2 regions of the Clostridium sp. CM039 genome follow, and region 2 is predicted to be linked to the other one. Evidence: a T-box and tRNA genes for the amino acid it is inferred to sense, from the RefSeq annotation. Region 2 holds a T-box; the other holds one or more tRNA genes.
The links. The T-box of region 2 lies ahead of alaS (alanine--tRNA ligase). A T-box ahead of a tRNA ligase gene usually reads a tRNA of that ligase, here a tRNA-Ala.

Region 1 (9,368 bases), 1.5 Mb from region 2:
ATGATTTGGGCACTGTCTCAACAACACATCCGGCGAAATTGTAGTGCAAGTGAAGATGCTTGCTACCCGCGATTGGACGGAAAGACCCCGTAGAGCTTTACTGTAGCTTAGCATTGAATTTCGGTATTGTCTGTACAGGATAGGTGGGAGACTGAGAAACATGGGCGTCAGCCTGTGTGGAGTCATCCTTGGGATACCACCCTGACAGTACTGAGGTTCTAACTGGAGGCCATGAATCTGGTCACAGGACATTGTTAGGTGGGCAGTTTGACTGGGGCGGTCGCCTCCAAAAAAGTAACGGAGGCGCCCAAAGGTTCCCTCAGCGCGGTTGGAAATCGCGCGAAGAGTGCAAAGGCAGAAGGGAGCCTGACTGCGACACTTACAAGTGGAGCAGGGACGAAAGTCGGGCTTAGTGATCCGGTGGTACCTCGTGGGAGGGCCATCGCTCAACGGATAAAAGCTACCTCGGGGATAACAGGCTGATCTCCCCCAAGAGTCCACATCGACGGGGAGGTTTGGCACCTCGATGTCGGCTCGTCGCATCCTGGGGCTGAAGTAGGTCCCAAGGGTTGGGCTGTTCGCCCATTAAAGCGGCACGCGAGCTGGGTTCAGAACGTCGTGAGACAGTTCGGTCCCTATCCGTCGCGGGCGTAGGAAATTTGAAGGGAGCTGTCCTTAGTACGAGAGGACCGGGATGGACAAACCTCTGGTGCACCAGTTGTCACGCCAGTGGCATCGCTGGGTAGCTATGTTTGGAAGGGATAAACGCTGAAAGCATCTAAGCGTGAAGCCCACCCTGAGATGAGATTTCCCATAACTCGCACGTAAGTGCGGTGTTAGTAAGACTCCTGGAAGACCACCAGGTTGATAGGTTAGAGGTGTAAGCATGGTAACATGTTCAGCTGACTAATACTAATAAGTCGAGGGCTTGACCTAAATATATAATTAGAAATAAAGCGATACTTCAAGCGTAAGCGAGAAGACTAGTTCACTGTGCAATTTTGAGAGAATATTTATTTTCTCAATCTAGTGATTATGGCATGAAGGTAACACCCGTTCCCATACCGAACACGAAGGTTAAGCTTCAATGCGCCGATGGTACTGCAGGGGTGACCTTGTGGAAGAGTAGGTTGTCGCTAGGTAATGTTCCGCGATAGCTCAACGGTGGAGCACTCGGCTGTTAACCGATAGGTTGAAGGTTCAAATCCTTTTCGCGGAGCCATTTTTTAAAATATAATAACATATGACGGATATTAATAAATCTGGTGATTATGGCATGAAGGTAACACCCGTTCCCATACCGAACACGAAGGTTAAGCTTCAATGCGCCGATGGTACTGCAGGGGTGACCTTGTGGAAGAGTAGGTTGTCGCCAGGTAAATATGGATCTTTAGCTCAGCTGGTTAGAGCTACCGGCTCATAACCGGTCGGTCCGGGGTTCGAGTCCCTGAAGGTCCACCATATGTGGGGATATAGCTCAGCTGGGAGAGCACCTGCCTTGCACGCAGGGGGTCAAGGGTTCGATTCCCTTTATCTCCACCAAAGAACAGTCCAATATGGGCTGTTTTTTTTGTGGAGATAAATAAGTTGTTAGTAAAAAAACTGGGTTAAATCATCTCCTGTGCAGCGGCTGATTTTATTCCAAGATTGCAGCTCCGCAGGAGATGATTTAAGTGGATTATTAATGTTGTTAGAAATTCTATAATATAAAAATTCTTAATAACGTTTATAAATAAATAAATAAATAAATAAATAAAATGCTTAAATACAAACAATTTCTTATATACTTGACCATGCGTGTCAATATATATAAAACAAAGGATTATAATGAAAGAATGAGTAAATGGAGAATAACGTGGATATATAACAAAAAAAACAAATATACAACTTTATTATTATGATACAATATTCCTTGTCGTCACAAACAAGTGGCACGATAAGCTAACTGTTGATAACTATTTAATATATTTTCAAATGAAAATAATTTTTAAAAAGTTGTTGACAAAACAAGAAATGCCTAGTAGAATAGTAGAAGTCGTCACATGATGACAAAGCAAATTGGTCTTTGAAAATTAAACAGAGAAATAGGTAAAGATAGCGAAATAATATTTCGCTAAACCAGTTAATTACTTTAGTATAAAGTAAAATTTAGTCGTAAGACTAAAAGTATGTAATGAGCTTGCGTAACAACTTAACAGTTGTCGCAGATTAATCATTTCAACTAAAAAAGTGTAAACTTTTAAATTGAGAGTTTGATCCTGGCTCAGGACGAACGCTGGCGGCGTGCCTAACACATGCAAGTCGAGCGATGAAACCTTTCGGGGTGGATTAGCGGCGGACGGGTGAGTAACACGTGGGTAACCTGCCTCAAAGAGGGGAATAGCCTCCCGAAAGGGAGATTAATACCGCATAATATGTTTTGGTCGCATGATCGAAACATCAAAGGATTTTTCTTCGGAAAATTCCACTTTGAGATGGACCCGCGGCGCATTAGCTAGTTGGTGAGGTAACGGCTCACCAAGGCGACGATGCGTAGCCGACCTGAGAGGGTGATCGGCCACATTGGAACTGAGACACGGTCCAGACTCCTACGGGAGGCAGCAGTGGGGAATATTGCGCAATGGGGGAAACCCTGACGCAGCAACGCCGCGTGAATGATGAAGGCCTTCGGGTTGTAAAGTTCTGTCTTCTGGGACGATAATGACGGTACCAGAGGAGGAAGCCACGGCTAACTACGTGCCAGCAGCCGCGGTAATACGTAGGTGGCAAGCGTTGTCCGGATTTACTGGGCGTAAAGGATGCGTAGGCGGACATTTAAGTCAGATGTGAAATACCCGAGCTTAACTTGGGTGCTGCATTTGAAACTGGGTGTCTAGAGTGCAGGAGAGGTAAGTGGAATTCCTAGTGTAGCGGTGAAATGCGTAGAGATTAGGAAGAACACCAGTGGCGAAGGCGACTTACTGGACTGTAACTGACGCTGAGGCATGAAAGCGTGGGGAGCAAACAGGATTAGATACCCTGGTAGTCCACGCCGTAAACGATGAATACTAGGTGTCGGGGGTCGAACCTCGGTGCCGCCGTTAACACATTAAGTATTCCGCCTGGGGAGTACGATCGCAAGATTAAAACTCAAAGGAATTGACGGGGGCCCGCACAAGCAGCGGAGCATGTGGTTTAATTCGAAGCAACGCGAAGAACCTTACCTAGACTTGACATCCCCTGCATAACCCAGAGATGGGCGAAGTCCTTCGGGACAGGGTGACAGGTGGTGCATGGTTGTCGTCAGCTCGTGTCGTGAGATGTTGGGTTAAGTCCCGCAACGAGCGCAACCCTTATCATTAGTTGCTACCATTAAGTTGAGCACTCTAGTGAGACTGCCCGGGTTAACCGGGAGGAAGGTGGGGATGACGTCAAATCATCATGCCCCTTATGTCTAGGGCTACACACGTGCTACAATGGTGAGTACAAAGAGATGCAAGACCGCAAGGTGGAGCCAAACTCAAAAACTCATCCCAGTTCGGATTGTAGGCTGCAACTCGCCTACATGAAGCCGGAGTTGCTAGTAATCGCGAATCAGCATGTCGCGGTGAATACGTTCCCGGGCCTTGTACACACCGCCCGTCACACCATGAGAGTTGGTAACACCCGAAGTCCGTGAGGTAACCGTAAGGAGCCAGCGGCCGAAGGTGGGATTGATGATTGGGGTGAAGTCGTAACAAGGTAGCCGTAGGAGAACCTGCGGCTGGATCACCTCCTTTCTAGGGAGTAGATGTATTGACTTCGGTCGATGCAATAGAAGAATATTAATTTGTTCTTCAAAAATATCTATTGTAATTAATCGTACCTAGTTCTCTGTTTAATTTTGAGAGACTAATTTTATCTAACTCTTAGGAGTTAGATAATGAATAGTTTTTCTTAAAATGTTCTTTGAAAATTGCACAGTGAAAAAAGTTGTTTTAAAAAAATTAAAACTACGCAAGTAGTTTATAAATTGATTTAATACAATTTCGCAAAATTAATATAACCGTCTATGTAAATAGACAGAATCAAGGTCAAGCTACAAAGGGCGCATGGCGAATGCCTTGGCACTAGGAGCCGAAGAAGGACGCGTTAAGCTGCGATAAGCTTTGGGTAGGCGCAAATAGCCTGTGATCCAAAGATTTCCGAATGGGGGAACCCACATAGTAACAACTATGTACTGCATACTGAATAAATAGGTATGCAGAGGTAGACCCGGGGAACTGAAACATCTAAGTACCCGGAGGAAGAGAAAGAAACATCGATTTCCTAAGTAGCGGCGAGCGAAAGGGAAAGAGCCCAAACCCAGGTCTTTGATCTGGGGGTTGAGGATAGATCATAAATACTGCAATTCCTTAATTGAAGATAGCTGGAAAGCTGCTCCGCAGAAGGTAATAGGCCTGTAAATGAAAAGGAAAAACAGTCAGATCTAATCCAGAGTACCACGAGACACGTGAAACCTTGTGGGAAGCTGGGAGGACCACCTCCCAAGGCTAAATACTACCTAGTGACCGATAGTGAAGAAGTACCGTGAGGGAAAGGTGAAAAGAACCCCGGAAGGGGAGTGAAATAGAACCTGAAACCGTGTGCCTACAACCGGTCGAAGCACTTTATATGTGTGACGGCGTGCTTTTTGTAGAACGAGCCAACGAGTTACGATATGTAGCAAGGTTAAGTACTTAAGGTACGGAGCCGAAGGGAAACCAAGTCTGAATAGGGCGCATAGTTGCATGTCGTAGACCCGAAACCGGGTGACCTATCCATGGCCAGGATGAAGCGGAAGTAAAATTCCGTGGAGGTCCGAACCACGTTGGTGTTGAAAAACCATGGGATGAGCTGTGGATAGCGGAGAAATTCCAATCGAACTCGGAGATAGCTGGTTCTCCTCGAAATAGCTTTAGGGCTAGCGTCGATTAATTGAGTAATGGAGGTAGAGCACTGAATGGGCTAGGGGCTGACAACAGTTACTGAACCCTATCAAACTCCGAATGCCATATACTTTTATTTCGGCAGTCAGACTGCGAATGATAAGATCCGTAGTCAAAAGGGAAACAGCCCAGACCATCAGCTAAGGTCCCAAAGTGTAAGTTAAGTGGAAAAGGATGTGGGATTTCTAAGACAACTAGGATGTTGGCTCAGAAGCAGCCACTCATTTAAAGAGTGCGTAATAGCTCACTAGTCAAGAGATCCTGCGCCGAAGATGTCCGGGGCTAAAACTTACCACCGAAGCTATGGGTGTACACAATTGTGTACGCGGTAGAGGAGCTTTCTGTACTGGCTGAAGTCATACCGTAAGGAGTGGTGGACGGTACAGAAGTGAGAATGTTGGCATGAGTAGCGAGAGTTAAGTGAGAATCTTAACGGTCGAAAACCTAAGGTTTCCTGAGGAAGGCTCGTCCTCTCAGGGTTAGTCGGGACCTAAGCCGAGGCCGAAAGGCGTAGGTGATGGACAATCGGTTGATATTCCGATACCACCAATGGACGTTATTAGAAATGGGATGACGCAGGAGGATAAGATGTGCACACTATTGGATGTGTGTCTAAGCATTTAGGCGGAGCAAGCAGGCAAATCCGTTTGCTCTTAACGCTGAGATGTGATGGGGAAGGGAATTTATTCCCGAAGTATCTGATTCCACGCTGCCAAGAAAAGTCTCTATCGAGGATATTGGTGCCCGTACCGCAAACCGACACAGGTAGGTGAGGAGAGAATCCTAAGACCATCGGAAGAATTGTTGTTAAGGAACTCGGCAAATTGACCCCGTAACTTCGGGAGAAGGGGTGCCTACGTAAGTAGGTCGCAGAGAATAGGCCCAAGCAACTGTTTAGCAAAAACACAGGTCTCTGCTAAAGCGAAAGCTGATGTATAGGGGCTGACGCCTGCCCGGTGCTGGAAGGTTAAGGGGATTACTTAGCGCAAGCGAAGGTATGAACTTAAGCCCCAGTAAACGGCGGCCGTAACTATAACGGTCCTAAGGTAGCGAAATTCCTTGTCGGGTAAGTTCCGACCCGCACGAATGGCGTAATGATTTGGGCACTGTCTCAACAACACATCCGGCGAAATTGTAGTGCAAGTGAAGATGCTTGCTACCCGCGATTGGACGGAAAGACCCCGTAGAGCTTTACTGTAGCTTAGCATTGAATTTCGGTATTGTCTGTACAGGATAGGTGGGAGACTGAGAAACATGGGCGTCAGCCTGTGTGGAGTCATCCTTGGGATACCACCCTGACAGTACTGAGGTTCTAACTGGAGGCCATGAATCTGGTCACAGGACATTGTTAGGTGGGCAGTTTGACTGGGGCGGTCGCCTCCAAAAAAGTAACGGAGGCGCCCAAAGGTTCCCTCAGCGCGGTTGGAAATCGCGCGAAGAGTGCAAAGGCAGAAGGGAGCCTGACTGCGACACTTACAAGTGGAGCAGGGACGAAAGTCGGGCTTAGTGATCCGGTGGTACCTCGTGGGAGGGCCATCGCTCAACGGATAAAAGCTACCTCGGGGATAACAGGCTGATCTCCCCCAAGAGTCCACATCGACGGGGAGGTTTGGCACCTCGATGTCGGCTCGTCGCATCCTGGGGCTGAAGTAGGTCCCAAGGGTTGGGCTGTTCGCCCATTAAAGCGGCACGCGAGCTGGGTTCAGAACGTCGTGAGACAGTTCGGTCCCTATCCGTCGCGGGCGTAGGAAATTTGAAGGGAGCTGTCCTTAGTACGAGAGGACCGGGATGGACAAACCTCTGGTGCACCAGTTGTCACGCCAGTGGCATCGCTGGGTAGCTATGTTTGGAAGGGATAAACGCTGAAAGCATCTAAGCGTGAAGCCCACCCTGAGATGAGATTTCCCATAACTCGCACGTAAGTGCGGTGTTAGTAAGACTCCTGGAAGACCACCAGGTTGATAGGTTAGAGGTGTAAGCATGGTAACATGTTCAGCTGACTAATACTAATAAGTCGAGGGCTTGACCTAAATATATAATTAGAAATAAAGCGATACTTCAAGCGTAAGCGAGAAGACTAGTTCACTGTGCAATTTTGAGAGAATATTTATTTTCTCAATCTAGTGATTATGGCATGAAGGTAACACCCGTTCCCATACCGAACACGAAGGTTAAGCTTCAATGCGCCGATGGTACTGCAGGGGTGACCTTGTGGAAGAGTAGGTTGTCGCTAGGTAATGTTCCGCGATAGCTCAACGGTGGAGCACTCGGCTGTTAACCGATAGGTTGAAGGTTCAAATCCTTTTCGCGGAGCCATTTTTATTTAAAGTATACAAAGCTAATTATTAGCTTTTTTTTATTTTTTGAAAAATTATAATAAATAATATACAAATTTTAAAAAATAGATATGAGCTTTAGTAATAACTTATATTTAGTTTAAATATATAATTAAGTATCAATAAATTTATTTTATTGGTACTTTTATCTTTTTTAGAAAGTAATAATTATAAAATTCAGCTATATACAAAGGCTTTTTATTTAAAGGTAGAATATATGAATATATATCTAACGAAAAGCTAGGAGGTATCGTATATGAAAGAATATATAAGCAAAAATCTAAGAAATATAGGAATTGTTGGACATAGTGGTTCAGGAAAAACCACATTAATGGAATCAATATTATATTACACTAAAGCTATAGATAGATTCGGAAAAGTTAATGATGGTACTACAATTAGTGATTACGATATTGAAGAAAAGAAAAGAAAAACGTCTATTTCTACATCAGTGGCTTTAAGTGAATGGGGAAATATAAAATTAAATTTAGTAGATATGCCTGGATATTTTGATTATGAAGGAGAAATGATTGAGGGGCTAAGAGCTGTAGATATGGCAATGATAACTGTTTGTGGGGTATCAGGTGTAGAAGTTGGAACTGAGAAGGCTTGGGAATATATCAATGATCATAAGCTACCTAGAGCATTTTTTATTAATAAGCTAGATAGGGAAAATAGTAATTTTCAAGTTGCTTTGCAACAGATAAAAGAAACATTTGGAATATCCGCAGTACCAATTCAATATCCTATAGGTAGTGAAGAAAATTTTAGCGGCGTAATAAATGTCATATCTAGAAGGGCTCAAATATTTAATCCTAAAACACATGGGATGGAAGATAGTGATATTCCAGAAGAATTAATAGATAAAGTGGATGAGTGTAAACAGATGGTTATGGAAGCAGTTGCTGAAACAGATGAAGTTCTATTAGAAAAATATTTCAATGAGGGTTCTATAAGTGAAAAAGAAATATATCAAGGTCTTATAAAAGGAGCTTCTATGGGAGAAATTACACCTATAATGTGTGGATCTGCTTTACTTGGTATAGGAATGAATACGTTGCTAGAAGATATGGTTGAATGCTTCCCTTCTCCAATTGAAACAACTATGTACATTGCAAAAGGTATGAAAAACAATAAATATACGCAAGTCAAAATTGATGATATGGGTCCATTCTCAGCATTAGTATTTAAAACTATTGCAGATCCTTTTGTAGGTAAATTATCTATGTTCCGTGTTATTACTGGAAAAGCTAAAAGTGACACAATAGTATATAATACTAATAAAAATAAAGAAGAAAAAATAGGTGCTATGTATTTTTTAAAAGGAAAACAACAATTTCAAACTCGAGAAATTGCGGCAGGGGATATAGGTGCAGTTGCAAAACTTCAATGCACGACTACTGGAGATACTCTCTGTGATAGAGCGAAACTAATAATGTTTGATACTATGGAGTTCCCACAACCAGTTTTTTCAAGAGCTATTGTAACTAAAGCTAAAGGTGATGAAGATAAAATATCTAATGGATTAACAAAATTGTTAGAAGAAGATCCTACATTCTCAATATCTAGGAGCGCAGAAAATGCACAAACTATAATCTCAGGATTAGGATCTACCCACTTGCAGGTTATAGTTAGTAAATTGAAAAATAAATTTGGAGTTGAAGTATCATTAGAAATTCCAAAGATTGCTTATAGAGAAACAATTAAAAGAACTTCTGATGTCCAAGGAAAACATAAAAAGCAATCCGGAGGACATGGCCAGTATGGTGATGTAAAGATTAAATTTGAGCCTAGAATAGACGGTGCAGATGATTTAGAATTTATTGATGCGGTGGTTGGTGGAACAGTTCCAAGGCAGTATATACCTGCTGTTGAAAAAGGGTTAAGGGAATGCATTAGGCATGGTGTACTTGGAGGATTCCCAGTTATAAGACTTAAAACAACGTTACATGATGGTTCGTATCATGCTGTAGATTCTTCTGAAATGGCATTTAAAATGGCAGCGTCGTTAGCTTACAAGAAGGGCCTTAAGGAATCAGATCCTGTTTTATTAGAACCAATTATGCATGTGGAGGTCACATGTCCA
Region 2 (9,368 bases):
GTTGATGTCTCTCATTCTCATGGTTAAGTTCATATCTACTACAGCCATCATCTAAATCAAACTTTCGAATTACACCCATTTCTTCTAAAAGTTGAACTGTTCTATAAATTGTAGCAAGACCTATTTCTGGACAGTCAGATTTAACCAAGTCATATAGTTCTTCCGCAGTAAGATGGCTACCTTCACTCTTAATTATCCCATTTAAAATAGCCCTTCTCTGCGGAGTAAGCTTATAGCCCTCTTGTTTTAGAGTTTCTTTTAAACTCTCAACGCTCTCTGGAGATACCTTTGACATATATATACCCCTTTTCTACAAACATCATTTGACTCATAGATAAAATTATATTAAGTATACTTTTATTTTAATCCTTTATTATAATATTGTCAATTGATAATCATTTAGTTTTAAGAAAATAGGTTAATTAGTTTGAAAATATATTAAAATGTCTTAATTTAGAATCTTTTTGCTTAAATACTATTATAGTTCTCCTGAAGAAATTGCGTCATACGCCTCTGAAATCATTTCAAACTCTTCATCATCATCTATTGTAACTAAAATATCCTCACCCTCTGCGTCCTTATCTATTCTTAGTGCAATTGCATCAATATCTTCTTCACCAGTTGGCGCAACTATAACATATTCCTTATCTTTAATGTCCAATTTCGTTAGTACGTCAAATTCTATTTCTTTACCCTCTTCATCATATAATAATACGGTTTCAACATTGTTATCCATTTTATTTTCTCCTTTCAATTTATGCAATCAATAATATCTTAATACCCGTTGCATATTTTTGTAAATTTCATTTTATAGATGTGTGCCTAAACTATCTAAATATCCTTGTAAAATGAATGTAGCCGCAATTTTATCTACAATCTTTTTTCTTTTTGATCTAGATAAATCGCCCTCGAGCATTACTCTATTAGCAGCTACTGTTGATAATCTTTCATCCCACATTTTCACTTCTAAATTTAATGTTTCTTTAAGCTTTTCACAAAAACGCTGAACCTTTTCCCCTTGTGGTCCTATAGTTCCATTCATATTTTTAGGGAGGCCTGATACAAAACTTTCTACATTGTATTCCTTACATATTTTAGAAAGTTCCTCTATATCTAGAACTATGCTTTTCCTTTTAATTGTTGTAATTCCCTGTGCTGTTAATCCTAACGGATCGCATACAGCTACCCCTATTGTTCTGTCTCCAATATCTAACCCTAATATTCTCATCCAAATGCTCCTTTAATAATAGCCTAGTTAATGTACGCCATTAACTTTAAAAAATAAAATGCCCCCTATGGGCATTTTACTTTTTTATGTCTAGATAAGATTTCAAAACTTCTTCCAATATCTCATCTCTCTCTAGCTTTCTTACCATCGCTCTTGCTCCATTGTAGTTCGTTATATATGTCGGATCTCCTGAAATTAGATATCCTACCATTTGGTTCACTGGGTTATAGCCCTTTTTTATAAGTGAATTATATACGTCAGTCAAAATAGTTTTTGTTAAATCTTTTTTATCTTTTACAAAATCAAATTGGACTGTATTTTGATTATTATCCATTATATACACCCCTTTCCTCATCATACGCTAAACACTAAAATTTATCCCATTTGAATACGCTAGGAAATCATTTGGTAATATAGTAAATTTTTTTCAGTTGTAATAAGTTCCATAATTACATACTAACTATAATTAAATTACTTATTATTAATTATATTATAAAACAACTATTGCAAAAAGTATACTATTTTACCAATCTTTCAATTATAGAGCATACATTCGTTATTGCTTCATCTAATTTTTCGGGAAGTTTTCCACCTGCCTCTGCCATGTCAGGCCTTCCACCACCGCCACCACCAGCGATTTTAGCAACTTCTTTAATTATTTTCCCACAGTGTATTCCTTTATCTATTGCTGACTTAGACGCCATTGCAACAAATTGTACTTTATCGTCTGTACAGCTTCCTATTACCACTACACCATCAACAATCTTATTACGAAGTTTATCAGCTAAATCTCTTAAAGCATCTCCGTTTATATTTTTTACAGCTCCTGAAATCACTTTAACACCTTTGACCTGTTTAATATTCTCTAAAATTTCATCTACTGAAGAACTGGCTAATTTTTCTTTTAATAATACTATTTCCTTTTCTTTGTATTTTAATTCTACCAATTGAGTTTGTAATTTATTTATTATGTCTTTTTCTGAACATTTTAATGTACTTCCAATATATTTTAATAAATTACTTTTATCTTCTACATATTTTATAGATTCACTACCAGTTATAGCTTCAATTCTTCTAACCCCTGCCGCTACTCCTGCTTCAGATAAAATTTTAAATAATCCGATTTCGCCTGAATTTCTAACATGAGTACCGCCACATAATTCCTTACTATACTCTCCTACAGATACTACTCTAACATCTCCTTGATATTTTTCATCAAATAATGCTATAGCTCCAGTTTCCTTAGCTTTCTCAATGGTCATAACCTCAGTCTCTACCTTATACGCCTTCATAATATTGTCATTTACAATTTTCTCAACTTTAGCAATCTCTTTCTCAGTTAGTGCAGAAAAATGAGTGAAGTCAAACCTTAATCTATCTTCATTTACATAAGAACCTGATTGATGAACGTGATCACCTAAAACTCTTTTCAGCGTTTCTTGTAGCATGTGAGTTACAGTGTGATTTTTACAAATTTGAGCTCTCCTATCTTCGTCAACCTTAAGAGTTACTATTTCATCTGCTATCACTATTCCTTCTAACACCTCAATGAAATGTATTATTTTTCCAGAAATATCTTTTTGGCAATCGTACACTTTTGCTTTAAAATTATCATTAAAAATTATTCCCTTATCTCCAATTTGCCCTCCCATTTCTGCATAGAAAGGAGTATCTTCGGTTACAATAATCCCTTTTGACCCCTTTGAAAGGTCTGTAACATGCTCTTCGCCACTAATTAAAAATTTAGCCTTAGATTCCAATTGTATTTTATCATATCCATCAAATTTTGTTTCTATATTTTTAGGAATTAAGTTCATTGAACTTTCTCCACTGCCCATATAATTTGACTGTACTCTAGCAGCTCTTGCCCTTTGCTTTTGACTTTGCATTGCAGCATTAAATCCTTCTAAATCAATTTTTATACCAGCATCGCTAAGTATTTCTTCTGTAAGCTCATATGGAAAACCATAGGTATCGTATAATTTAAAAGCTTTATCTCCACCTAAAATTTTATTGTTATTTTTTTGAAGCTCTTCTATGTAAACTTTTAAAATATCCATACCAGAATCTATAGTTTCTAAAAATCTTTCCTCTTCAATTTTTATAACTTTCTTAATATAGGATGATTTTTCTTTTAATTCTGGGTATGCTTTAGAGGAGTTTTCAATAACAGTATCGCAAAGTTCACTTAAAAAAGTATTTTTAATTCCAATCAACCTACCATGCCTTGCCGCACGCCTTAGTAGTCGCCTAAGAACATAACCTCTTCCCTCATTAGACGGAAGTACACCATCACTTATCATAAAGGTTGTGCTTCTAACATGGTCTGTTATAACTTTTAAAGATATCGACTCATTACAGCTATCGCCACATTTCACGCCTGAAATTCTTGAAACTTCTTCTAAAATATTTTTTATAGTATCTACTTCAAATATACTATCTGTGCCTTGCATTATGCCAGCTATTCTCTCGAGACCCATACCTGTATCTATATTAGGATTTTTTAATTTGTTGTAGTTACCATGCTCATCCTTATTAAATTGAGTGAACACTAAATTCCAAAATTCTATTACTCTATCTTCATTGCCTGCCTTAATAAACTCTTCTTCCGTTTTTATTTGGCCGAGTTCTACATTTCTATCGAAGTGTATTTCTGAACTCGGTCCACAAGGTCCTTGACCTATTTCCCAAAAATTTTCTTCTTTTCCTAATCTAAAAATACGTGAAGGATCAACATCAGTATTTTTAATCCATACATCAAAAGCCTCATCATCCTCTAAATATATAGTTATATATAAATTTTCTTTTGGTATTTTCAAAACCTCTGTTGCATATTCCCAAGCCCATGGTATAACCTCTTTTTTGAAATAATCACCAAAAGAAAAATTTCCAAGCATTTCAAAGAAAGTGCCATGTCTTGATGTCTTTCCTACATTCTCAATATCTCCTGTCCTAATACATTTTTGACAATTAGTTATTCTAGTATTAGGTGGCGTTTTAATTCCTGTAAAATATGGTTTAAGTGGTTGCATACCCGCATTTACAAGCAATAAACTGCTGTCATTCTTAGGTACTAGAGGAAAACTTTCTAGTCTAAGATGCTCTTTACCTTCAAAAAAATTTAGAAACGATTCCCTAATTTCATTTAATCCTAATTTTTCCATAATATCTCCTCCGATTGTTTATAGACTGTGTTAACACGATCTATTTATGCTAATTTTATATATAGAATTTTAAAATTCATAATTTTCTAAAATATAAAAAAAAACCTTCACTTCCCTAAAGCAAGGGACGAAAGTTTTCCGCGTTACCACCCTAATTATATCACTATATAATTAATAACAATTAATTACACTGCAATATCTCTCAACAAAATAAGGTTCAAAGACAGCTTCAATATGGCTATCAAGAAGTTTTCACCCTCCACTTCCTCTCTAAATGACTAACTATATTTACTAATTCTTATCATTACCTGATATTAACTTATATATACTATAGTACATTTTACCTTAATACTTCAAGATATGCAAATTATAAATAAAAATATATTGCTTATTCCTAGAATAGATAATAGTTTAAGTCCTCATATATAACTTTTATCACTACTCCTAGTGGCACTGCTAGTATCATACCTAAAATCCCTCCAACCTTCCCACCTATAACCAACAATAATATTACTGTTAATGGGTGCATACTTATACTATCTCCAATTATTTTTGGTGACAATATACTTCCTTCGATTTGTTGAAGTGCAAATAGCCACAACGCTGTATATAAAGCTATTTTTGGAGAGTCAAGCAGAGCTATTAAAATGATAGGTATTACCCCAAATATAGGTCCAAAGTAAGGTATTATATTAAAAATTCCATTTATCAATGAAAGTATCAAAGGAAAATCAACTTTCATAAACATTAATATCAAAAATGTAGCAATGGTTATAATTCCACATAAGATAAATTGACTTATAATATACCTTCCTAATACTTTATCAATATCCGCTATGATTCTCTTTATTATATTTCTGCTCTCTGGTGGAAAAACTATCAATGCCTTATTTATCATGTTTTCACTATCGCATAAAAAGTAATATACTATTAAAGGCGAAACCATGTAAGTTAATATATTCTCACCGATGCCCATGATAGAATCTAATATTTTATCAAATATTAGAAGTATTTGAGCATTTGATTTTTGGTATATAGTAGTCATAATACTACTCATGACTCTGCTTCTATTTAATACTTTTATTTTCATATTTGCATTAATTAAATATTTTTGCAAATCATTTATTGCCTTATTTATGTCTAAACTTTCTCTAAATATTGATGGAATTACCACTATAAACGTTAATAATACTAAACTTAATAAACCGACTATTATTAAACAAGCAGAAGCTTTTTTATTTACTCCTTTTCTAATTAAAAGCATATATAATGGTTTTAGTATATATGCCACAATGAAAGAAATAAAGACTAAATTTATTAATTGTTTAACAATAGGGATTTTTATTAACATAAAGAGTACAACTACAAAAATAATAATACTGAGAATCGTAATAGCTAACTTCTTTTTGCTAATTTTTTTCATCGGCTTTTCCCTCCACAAAGAAGTTATGTGGCATACTTTTAAAACATGATTCATCAAAATTGGGAATGTAGAGAATATTTTCTTCTCCAAGTATTAGTTCATTTATTAGCATTATTCTTTTCCCTCTAAGTAAATTTGTAATAAATCCAGAAGACACTATAATTCCTTTTATTTCAAATGTATCACATGAAAAAGTAATATCCTCCACCATACCAAATACATTGCTACATTTATCTATTACATCCATATTAATAAAGCTATGTAAACATAGATATTTATTTTTCTCTACTTTTTTAACTACCATATGCTTATTAAAATATATGATGTCTTCTTTTAATACACTTAAATTTTTATGGAAAAGTTTATAAGGAGATATTACAAATCCGATTACCTTTCCTTTATTAAAATCCATTAACAAATCTCTGATAAACCCAATTTTCTTGCCATCCATACTAACAACATTCATAAATATAAAATCTCTGCTTTTAAACATATTATCTCCTAAATGAAAAAAATTTAATTATTATTTATTTATAGTTATATTCTCCAAATAATCTAAGAATTATTACATATACTAAAAATAATGTTAAAGATTAATATTTTGTAATTTTACAATTTCTTATATTAAATTACTGTTAGCCCTATTTTTTATATTTGCTCTAAATAATATTTTTAATAATAATTTTACTCTTTAATGACTTCTTTACCCTATTAATTTTATTAAAAGAAAGTGGTGAAATTTTGTAATGAAAAAATTAGTTATAAGTATATTGTTAATTGGTGGTTTATTTTTATCTGGCTGTAGTAATTCAAATTCTAACCTTAGCCCTAATATTAATTCTAAGGATGAGGTTGTTAATCCTAAGCCTGAAAATATTGATGTAGTTCAAAACAAGATTGATGCTATGAGTTTAGATGACAAGATTGGTCAGTTAGTAATTGTTGGGCTTGATGGTTATACAATGAATAATAATATAAATAATTTGATTAAAGACCATAAAGTTGGTGGATTTATTTTATTTAGAAATAATGTAGCTACTTCTAATCAATTAGTTAGCCTGATTAACTCACTAAAAACTACTAATTCACAAAACAAAACGCCTCTATTTATTTCTGTAGATGAGGAAGGTGGACGGGTATCACGAATTCCAAATGAAATTAAAAAGCTTCCATCCAATCAAGTTATAGGGGAAAAGAACGATGGTGCCTTAAGTTACAACATTGGGAAAATTATTGCAGAAGAACTTAAAACCTTTGGATTTAATATGAATTTTGCTCCAGTACTCGATATAAATAGCAACCCTAATAATCCTGTAATAGGAGACAGAGCTTTTGGGAGTACCACTGATATTGTTAATAAACTAGGCATTAAAACCATGGAAGGTATGATAGATAACAATATAATTCCTGTGGTAAAACACTTTCCTGGCCATGGGGACACTTCAGTTGATTCCCATGTAGGCCTGCCTGTAGTAAATAAGGATTTAACAAAACTTAATGCTTTCGAACTGACTCCTTTTAATGAAGCTATAAAGAATAATGTGGATGCCATTATGGTATCACATATATTACTTAATAAAATAGATTCTGTTTATCCTGCGAGTATGTCAAAAGTTATTATAACCGATATATTAAGAGGAACTTTAAAGTTTAGCGGTGTAGTCATTACTGATGATATGACCATGGCGGCCATTACAAAATATAATGACATTGGCGATGCTGCCGTTAAATCATTTAATGCTGGAAGTGACATTATCTTAGTATGCCATGAATATGACAACGAGCTAAAAGTAATTAATTCACTAAAAGCTGCAGTACAAAATAATGTAATATCAGAAAATAGGTTAAATGAGAGTGTATATAGAATACTGAAACTCAAAGAAAAATATATTATTAATAACGCTGCAATAAGTTCAATAAACATTCATGAAATTAACAATAAAATAGAAAACTTATTGAAAGAGTAAATCAAAATCAAACTACATGGGATTAACACCAATGAAGTTTCATTAAATCATCTCCTGCGTAGCTGAAATATATTTATTTTAAATCATTCTTCCAAGGCTCAAGCATGCATGACTCTCTATAATTATTTATCGCATTATGTATAGTTTGTTCTGCAAGCACTGAGCAATGTTGTTTTAAAGCCGGTAATCCTTCCAGAGCTTCAATAACTGACTTGTTGGTTAATTCCCATGCCTTCTCTAAGTTTTTACCCTTTATAAGCTCTGTCGCAATGCTAGATGATGCAATAGCTGAGCCACACCCAAAAGCCTTAAACTTAACACTAGTTATTATATTATCCTCAACCTTTATATAAATTTTCATTATATCCCCGCAATTAGGGTCCCCTGCCTCTCCAATACCGTTAGCATCACCTAATATACCCATATTTCTTGGACTATAAAAATGCTCCATAACCTTATCACTATACATCATAATATTGCTCCTCCTTTTATAAACAAAATAATAAAATTATCACCTTCAAAGCTGAAATTTCACTATTTAAAATAGTTACAATTATCCACTATAAATACAGAGGGATACCTAGTTTTTTAACTAAATATCCCTCTGCCTAAATTATAAACTAAATTAGTACACCTATAAAATTTCCTCGATTATCCCTCCGCCAACTACTAAGTTTTCTGAATAGAAAACTACTGATTGGCCTTTGGTTATAGCTCTTTGTTTCTCATCAAAAACGACCTTCACTCTATTATTTTCCAAAGGAATTAAATTAGCTAATTGAGGTTTTGCAGAATATCTAATCTTAGCCGAAACTCTTAAATTTGAGGTGAGCTTATCGAAGAGAATGAAATTTAAATCTTTTGCTATAAGCTCAGTTTTAAAAATATCCTCCTCATCACCTATTATTACTTGATTAGTTAGAGGGTTAATGTCAGTAACAAAAACAGGCTTACCTACCGCTATCCCAAGTCCTTTTCGCTGTCCTATAGTATAATACACTATTCCCTTGTGTCTTCCCATAATTTCCCCTTGCTTATTAACAAAGTTACCTGGCTTTATTTCTCTACCACTATACTTCTTAATATAAGCTCCATGGTCATTATCAGGTATAAAGCAAATTTCTTGGCTGTCCCTTTTTTTAAAAACCTCTAGTCCAATTCGCTCTGCAATATTTCGTATTTCTGGTTTAGCATAATCTCCACAGGGCATTAAAGTGTGACTTAATTGCTCTTGAGTTAATGTATACAATGCATAAGTTTGATCTTTTCTATCATCTTCTGATTTTCTAAGAATATATCGATCGTCTTGTTTTTCAATTTTAGCATAGTGACCTGTAGCTATATAATCAGCCCCAAGCGCCTTCGCTTTTCTTAAAAATTCTTCGAATTTAATCATCTTATTACATACAATACATGGATTAGGCGTTCTACCTTCCATATATTCATCAATAAAGTTATCAATAACATTTGTCTTAAAAACATCCTTAAAATTCATAACATAAAAGGGTATATCTAGTACGTCTGCAACGCGCCTTGCGTCATTTGCTGCAGAAATAGAACAACATCCGCCTTCATTTTCTTCATAA

Region 1: it has a tRNA-Ala gene. The T-box ahead of alaS (alanine--tRNA ligase) is inferred to sense a tRNA for this amino acid. The anticodon was not compared.

What each region holds. Positions count from the first base shown of each region.
Region 1 is NZ_CM143649.1:3,198,512-3,207,879, forward strand. Features, by position in the region: rRNA gene ACWJJ2_RS14935 (23S ribosomal RNA) at 1-936, shown strand, start outside; rRNA gene rrf (5S ribosomal RNA) at 1,026-1,142, shown strand; tRNA gene ACWJJ2_RS14945 (tRNA-Asn) at 1,148-1,222, shown strand; rRNA gene rrf (5S ribosomal RNA) at 1,262-1,378, shown strand; tRNA gene ACWJJ2_RS14955 (tRNA-Ile) at 1,385-1,461, shown strand; tRNA gene ACWJJ2_RS14960 (tRNA-Ala) at 1,467-1,542, shown strand; rRNA gene ACWJJ2_RS14965 (16S ribosomal RNA) at 2,241-3,758, shown strand; rRNA gene ACWJJ2_RS14970 (23S ribosomal RNA) at 4,051-6,976, shown strand; rRNA gene rrf (5S ribosomal RNA) at 7,066-7,182, shown strand; tRNA gene ACWJJ2_RS14980 (tRNA-Asn) at 7,188-7,262, shown strand; gene fusA (elongation factor G) at 7,539-9,368, shown strand, end outside.
Region 2 is NZ_CM143649.1:673,005-682,372, reverse strand. Features, by position in the region: gene ACWJJ2_RS03195 (Fur family transcriptional regulator) at 1-295, opposite strand, end outside; gene ACWJJ2_RS03190 (DUF1292 domain-containing protein) at 479-736, opposite strand; gene ruvX (Holliday junction resolvase RuvX) at 809-1,228, opposite strand; gene ACWJJ2_RS03180 (IreB family regulatory phosphoprotein) at 1,305-1,562, opposite strand; gene alaS (alanine--tRNA ligase) at 1,747-4,392, opposite strand; T-box leader at 4,513-4,706, opposite strand; gene ACWJJ2_RS03170 (AI-2E family transporter) at 4,787-5,815, opposite strand; gene ACWJJ2_RS03165 (PRC-barrel domain-containing protein) at 5,802-6,308, opposite strand; gene nagZ (beta-N-acetylhexosaminidase) at 6,562-7,782, shown strand; gene nifU (Fe-S cluster assembly scaffold protein NifU) at 7,856-8,251, opposite strand; gene mnmA (tRNA 2-thiouridine(34) synthase MnmA) at 8,417-9,368, opposite strand, start outside.